DNA from 2 places in the Pseudomonas sp. NPDC099000 genome. Region 1 is predicted to be linked to the other one. Evidence: predicted binding sites of a transcription regulator. Region 1 holds the regulator's gene; the other holds the start of a gene.

Region 1 (3,413 bases):
ATCGCGTAGTTGATACAGGTTCAGGTTGGTGGTGTTGACTTTGAGGTCCGCCAGATCGGCGATCGGCCCCAGCAAACTGGTTTCGTCCTGAATCGCCTCCGCCAACGAACGGTGGGCAGTACTCAGCGGGTGGCGACGGCGGGTTTCCGAGAAGCGTTTGAGCAAGGTCTCTTCGTCGGCGTCCAGGTACAACACATCGCATTTGATATGCCGACTGCGGACTTCTTCCAGCAGCTCCGGAAACCGCGATAGATGACTCGGCAGGTTGCGCGCATCGATAGATACAGCAACCAGCGGTTGTGCGAGTTCAGTATGAATCAGCGCTCGCTCGGCCAGTTCCGGCAGCAATCCGGCGGGCAGGTTGTCGATGCAGTAGTAGCCGTTGTCCTCGAGAACATCGAGTGCGGTACTTTTACCTGAGCCGGAACGGCCACTGACGATGATCAGGCGCATGATTAATGACCGTTTTGCTCGTCCAGGACAACCTGATACAAGGCTTCATTGCTCGGGGCGCTGCGCAGTTTTTCGCGGACTTCCTTGCGATCGAGCATGCTGGCGATCTGGCGCAGTAGTTCCAGGTGGGCATCGGTAGCGGCTTCCGGGACCAGCAGAACGAACAGCAGGTCAACCGGGGCGCCGTCGATGGCGTCGAAATCGATGGGTGCATCGAGGTGCATCAAGGCACTAATGGGTGAGGTGCAACCCTTGAGGCGACAGTGGGGAATGGCGATGCCGTTGCCAAAACCGGTAGAACCGAGTTTTTCACGGGCGACCAGGCTCTCGAAAACATCCTGCATGGCCAGATCCGGCACTTCGCGGTGGATAAGGTTGGCAATTTGCTCGAGGGCTTTCTTTTTGCTGCCGCCCGGCACGTTCACGAGGGAACGGCCGGGGGTCAGGATGTTTTCAAGTCGGATCATGGGTTGGGAGTGTTAACGACCGGTCGCGCCCTGAAGGAGGCTTTGGGTCTTTTCCTTATGCTTTTTGAGTTGTTTATCCAGCTTGTCGGTCAGTGCGTCGATCGCCGCGTACATATCGGTATGCTCCGCGTTTGCGACCACTTCATTGCCGGGAATATGCAGCGTGGCTTCGATTTTCTGCTTGAGCTTTTCGACCGTCATCGTGACCTGCACGTTGGTGATCTTGTCGAAATGCCTCTCTAATCGTTCGAGTTTTTCGCCGATGTAGGCGCGCAGAGGTTCGGTCACTTCCAGTTGGTGTCCACTGATGTTGACTTGCATACAGCTTCTCCTTCGTTGCCAGTGCATAAAGCGGTAGATCAGATGATCTACCACTGGAACGCTGTGGCGTGGCTCTACATCAACCGCTTGCGTTCGCTCGAAGGCGCGATCCCTAGAGATTCGCGGTACTTGGCGACGGTGCGGCGAGCCACCTGAATGCCTTGTGCCTCCAGTAAACCAGCGATCTTGCTGTCACTCAACGGCTTTTTCTGATTTTCCGCGGCAACCAGTTTTTTGATGATCGCGCGGATCGCTGTGGACGAGCATTCACCGCCTTCGGAGGTGCTGACGTGGCTGGAGAAAAAGTATTTCAGTTCATAGATGCCCCGAGGGGTATGCATGAATTTCTGCGTGGTCACCCGTGAAATCGTCGACTCGTGCATCCCCACCGCTTCGGCGATGTCATGCAGCACCAGCGGTTTCATCGCTTCGTCGCCGTACTCCAGGAAGCCGCGCTGGTGCTCGACAATCTGGGTGGCCACTTTCATCAGGGTTTCGTTGCGACTTTGCAGGCTTTTGATGAACCAGCGGGCTTCTTGCAACTGATTGCGCATGAAAGTGTTGTCGGCGCTGGTGTCGGCGCGGCGCACAAACCCGGCGTATTGGGCGTTGACCCGCAGTCGTGGCACCGATTCCTGGTTCAGCTCGACCAGCCAGCGCTCATTGTCCTTGCGCACGATCACGTCAGGGACAACGTACTCGGCTTCACTGGACTCGATCTGCGAGCCCGGGCGCGGGTTGAGGCTCTGCACCAGCTCGATGACCTGGCGCAATTCATCTTCCTTGAGCTTCATGCGACGCATCAGCTGGCTGTAATCACGGCTGCCGAGCAGGTCGATGTAGTCGGTGACCAGACGTTTCGCTTCGGCCAGCCAAGGCGTCTTGGCTGGCAGTTGGCGCAATTGCAGCAGCAGGCATTCGCCCAGGTTGCGGGCGCCAATGCCGGCTGGTTCGAATTGCTGGATGCGGTGCAGGACGGCTTCGATTTCGTCCAGTTCGATGTCCAGTTCCGGATCGAAGGCCTCGAGAATTTCCTCGAGGGTTTCGTCCAGGTAGCCCTGATTGTTGATGCAGTCGATCAGGGTCACGGCGATCAGGCGATCGGTGTCGGACATCGGTGCCAGGTTCAGTTGCCACAACAAATGGCTTTGCAGGCTTTCACCGGCCGATGTGCGGGTGGTGAAATCCCACTCGTCGTCATCATTGCTCGGCAGGCTGCTGGCGCTGGTCTGGTAGACGTCTTCCCACGCGGTATCGACGGGCAGCTCGTTGGGAATGCGCTCGTTCCAGTCGCCTTCCTCGAGGTTATCCACCGTCGGGGCGGTTTCCTGGTAAGAGGGTTCCGAAATATCGGCGTTGGGGAGCTGTTCGGCTTTGTCGGCCAAGGGGTCGGCGTTATCGAAGTCGTCGCCTTCTTCCTGGCGTTCGAGCATCGGATTGGACTCCAGGGCCTCCTGGATTTCCTGTTGCAGGTCCAGGGTCGACAATTGGAGCAGGCGGATGGCCTGTTGGTGCTGAGGTGTCATCGTCAGCTGCTGGCCCATTCTCAAGACTAGCGATGGTTTCATGGCAGGGGCTTAACACCTTATTCGCCGGCGCACATGCGCCATCCACTACAGGGCGCCGGAGCGCCAAACATAAGCAAATTATATGCCCGAAACTGCAGCGTTTGCCTAGAGCGCTGTAACAATAAAAAAGTATTGATTTTTTATCGAGACAAGCGCTCGGACAATCAGCCAGACACCTTAGCGCTTAAAGGCGGAATTCGTGGCCCAGATACACTTCCTTGACCAGTTCGTTGGCCAGGATGGTGGCGGAGTCACCTTCGGCGATCAGTTGGCCATCGTTGACGATGTAGGCGGTTTCGCAGATATCCAGGGTTTCACGGACGTTGTGGTCAGTGATCAGCACGCCAATGCCTTTGGCCTTGAGGTGGTAGATGATCTGTTTGATGTCGCCCACCGAAATCGGGTCCACACCGGCGAATGGTTCGTCGAGGAGGATGAATTTCGGGTTGGTGGCCAGTGCCCGGGCGATTTCCACCCGGCGACGCTCACCGCCGGACAGGCTCATGCCGAGGTTGTCGCGGATATGGCTGATGTGGAATTCCTGCAGCAGGCTTTCCAGCTCCTTGCGACGCTCGGCCTTGTCGAGTTCCTTGCGGGTCTCGAG
Region 2 (3,413 bases), on a different contig from region 1:
TGAGTCAGCAGGTCAGTGTCAGTGCGGGTCTGGCGAAGAAACTGTCCACCCACCTGAACACCACGCCCGAGTTCTGGCTGAACCTGCAAGCGACTTACGATTTGCGGGAAGCTGGAATCGAACGGGGTAGGGCTTTAAATACTTAAAGCGATTGCAACATCCGCGAAGCACGCTTCCACCAAGGCGCATTGACCGTACGTTGCGTCCGCTCACCATCCGCCAGCATCTGCGGAACATCCTGCAACCGGATCCACGGCTGGTTATTCCAGTGCAGCAAACTCAGCGACATCTCTGGCCAGTTCAGCAGACTCAGGACCGGGCGTTCGCTTGTTGCCGGTTGTTGGGCATCTCTGAGAGCTGGCACTACGTCGTGGGTCAGCCATTCGCGCAGGCCTCGGTATTCGGGGCAGTAGTGGTAGACGAGCAGGGCGTAGACGCCGGATTCGCTGATCAGCAGGGTGTTTTCGAGGGTGCCGTGGATGACGACTCGTGCGGTTTGATGTTGATCGGGATCGAGTTTTCGGACGGCGCGTTCGTCGAGGAAAAGGCGAAGCAGACGACCTAGGTCTCGGGCGCTGAACCAAGGCTGGTTTTCGATCAAAAGCGCGTGAAGGTGGAGTTTGTGGCGGGTGAAGACGTGAGGGATTAGATAGTTTTCTTCCATGTTGCAGCTCCCGGATGCGAATTGAAGGAAACTGCCTCTGATCGTCGCCAAACGAAAAGGGTGGCAGCTATGCGCGGGTTGGCGAACCGGTGCATCCGGAAACCGGCAGACCCGAAGGTCTCCCACGCACAGCCGCCATAATTCGAGATGGGAATAATTCCCTGGTTCGAACGTGGTCACGAAGTGTTTAGATGCTATCCAGGTCGCCAAACCCAGTGCTGAATATTCAGCTGAGAATGAGCTTAGGAGCCTGGGCTTCACGACGCTATCGGACGGCGGTGGTGATCTTTGTAGGACGTTGCCGAGATGGTGGCGGGGCGGCAGATCAAAAGATCGCAGCCTGCGGCAGGTCCTACAGGGGAGGTCGGTCCATGTGGGATGGCTGGTAGACCGAGGTGACTCTAATCGCGAGCAGGCTCGCTCCCACAGGGAACTGCATTGTCAGCGGGGTTACTCGGTGGGCGGGTTCAGCTTCGCTTCCATCTCCGCAACTTTTGCCTCAAGGCTTTCCAGCCGTGCCCGAGTCCGTGCGAGCACAACCATCTGGCTATCAAACTCTTCACGGCTCACCAGATCCAGCTTGCTGAAGCCACTCTGCAACAAAGCCTTGAACTGGCTTTCGATTTCGCTTTTCGGCAACGGGGTTTCGCCGCTGAAGAGGCGCGAAGCGGTGCCGGTCAGGGCGTCGAGGAAGTCTTTGGGTGCGAGCATGGGAAATGTCCTGTCAACAATGGCGGGCAGTGTATCACGCAGTGTCTATAGTCAATTCCGACAGCAGGGATGCACGCTTTTCGCGCATGTGGACGGACGGCTGCGCACTGTTGTTGTGCGTATCCGTCCGGCCATTTGAGGGAAGTGGCTGTCGGCAGCGGCCAAGGGATTGAATTCAGTGGGTTTTGGCGAGATGGCAAGCTTTCTGCTTAGTCAGGAGTAACCCATGCACTGATGCAGTCGCTGTGACGAATGCAGTGCGCCAAGCGGAACGGGGAGTTGTTTCGTGAGGAGCGGTTAGCTGGCGTCGGACGGGCAGGTAAGGTCGACGATGCGTTACAAAGCCAGGCACTGCGCTTAGACTTGAGTCGGGTTTGTTTTCCTGGGGCAAGTCCACCAATTCGGGAGAGAGTTTTCATGAAGCTAGTCACTGCCATCATCAAGCCGTTCAAACTGGACGACGTGCGCGAGTCGCTGTCCGAGATCGGCGTGCAGGGCATTACCGTTACTGAAGTCAAAGGCTTCGGTCGGCAGAAGGGTCACACCGAGCTGTATCGCGGCGCGGAGTACGTGGTCGATTTTCTGCCCAAGGTGAAGATCGATGTCGCTATTGACGACAAGGATCTGGACCGGGTTATCGAGGCGATAACCAAGGCTGCCAACACCGGCAAGATCGGTGACGGCAAGATCTTCGTGGTCAATCTGGAACAGGCGATTCGCATCCGTACCGGCGAAACCGATACCGACGCGATTTAAACGCCGCCACAAACCCAACGCCCCAGGAGAAAACAATATGACTCTGCGTAAATTCGCAGGGCTAGGAGCCCTGTTGTCCCTCGTAATGCCCAGCCTGGCTATGGCGGCAGACGAAGTGGCGGCCCCAGTCCTCAACTCCGGCGATACCGCCTGGATGATGACCTCGACAGCCCTCGTGCTGTTCATGACCATTCCCGGCCTCGCGCTGTTCTACGGCGGCATGGTTCGCTCCAAAAACATTCTTTCCGTGATGATGCAGTGCTTCGCCATTACCGGTCTGATCAGCATTCTGTGGGTCATTTATGGCTACAGCATCGCGTTCGACACCACCGGCATGGAGCAGGGCGTCGTCAACTTCAACTCGTTCTTCGGTGGCATGGGCAAGGCATTTCTCGCCGGTGTCACGCCTTCGAGCCTGACCGGCCCTGCGGCGCTGTTCCCTGAGGCGGTGTTCATTACCTTCCAGATGACCTTCGCCATCATCACCCCTGCGCTGATCGTCGGTGCCTTCGCCGAGCGGATGAAGTTCTCCGCCATGCTGATCTTCATGGGCGTGTGGTTCACCCTGGTTTACGCACCGATTGCGCACATGGTCTGGTCCGGCAACGGCGGCCTGATGTGGGACTGGGGCGTGCTCGACTTCGCCGGTGGCACCGTGGTGCACATCAACGCCGGTGTGGCCGGTCTGATTGCCTGCCTGGTGCTGGGCAAGCGCAAAGGCTTCCCGACCACGCCGATGGCGCCGCACAACCTCGGTTACACCCTGATGGGTGCCGCGATGCTGTGGGTGGGTTGGTTCGGTTTCAACGCCGGTTCCGCCGCTGCGGCCAACGGCACGGCCGGTATGGCAATGCTGGTGACCCAGATCGCAACCGCCGCCGCTGCACTGGGATGGATGTTCGCCGAGTGGGTCACTCACGGTAAACCAAGTGCACTGGGTATCGCTTCGGGTGTTGTAGCCGGTCTGGTCGCCATCACCCCGGCCGCCGGCACCGTGGGCCCGATGGGTGCTCTGGTCATCGGCCTGGCAGCGGGCGTGGTGTGCTTCTTCTGCGCCACCACGCTGAAACGCAAACTCGGTTATGACGATTCCCTGGACGCCTTCGGTGTGCACGGTATCGGCGGTATCCTCGGCGCGATCCTGACCGGTGTGTTCGCCGCACCGTCCCTGGGTGGCTTCGGCACCGTCACCGACATCGCCGCTCAAGTCTGGATTCAGTGCAAAGGCGTGGGCTTCACGGTGATCTACACCGCGATCGTCACCTACATCATTCTCAAGGTC

What was found. The regulator sigma-54, encoded in region 1, starts transcription at its own class of promoters, with help from an activator protein. The targets are predictions, from matches to a motif close to ANTGGCATNNANNTTGCTNT.
Positions count from the first base shown of each region.
Region 2: a site for sigma-54 is predicted at 1,568-1,587, ahead of glnK (P-II family nitrogen regulator). Genes of this name have one in related genera too.

Region 1 covers NZ_JBIWAF010000007.1:92,364-95,776, forward strand. The annotation lists gene rapZ (RNase adapter RapZ) at 1-453, opposite strand, end outside; gene ptsN (PTS IIA-like nitrogen regulatory protein PtsN) at 456-920, opposite strand; gene hpf (ribosome hibernation-promoting factor, HPF/YfiA family) at 933-1,241, opposite strand; gene ACIQV9_RS11430 (RNA polymerase factor sigma-54) at 1,316-2,809, opposite strand; gene lptB (LPS export ABC transporter ATP-binding protein) at 2,994-3,413, opposite strand, start outside.
Region 2 covers NZ_JBIWAF010000004.1:45,106-48,518, reverse strand. The annotation lists gene ACIQV9_RS07110 (HigA family addiction module antitoxin) at 1-146, shown strand, start outside; gene ACIQV9_RS07105 (Bro-N domain-containing protein) at 143-664, opposite strand; gene ACIQV9_RS07100 (accessory factor UbiK family protein) at 1,115-1,375, opposite strand; gene glnK (P-II family nitrogen regulator) at 1,793-2,131, shown strand; gene ACIQV9_RS07090 (ammonium transporter) at 2,169-3,413, shown strand, end outside.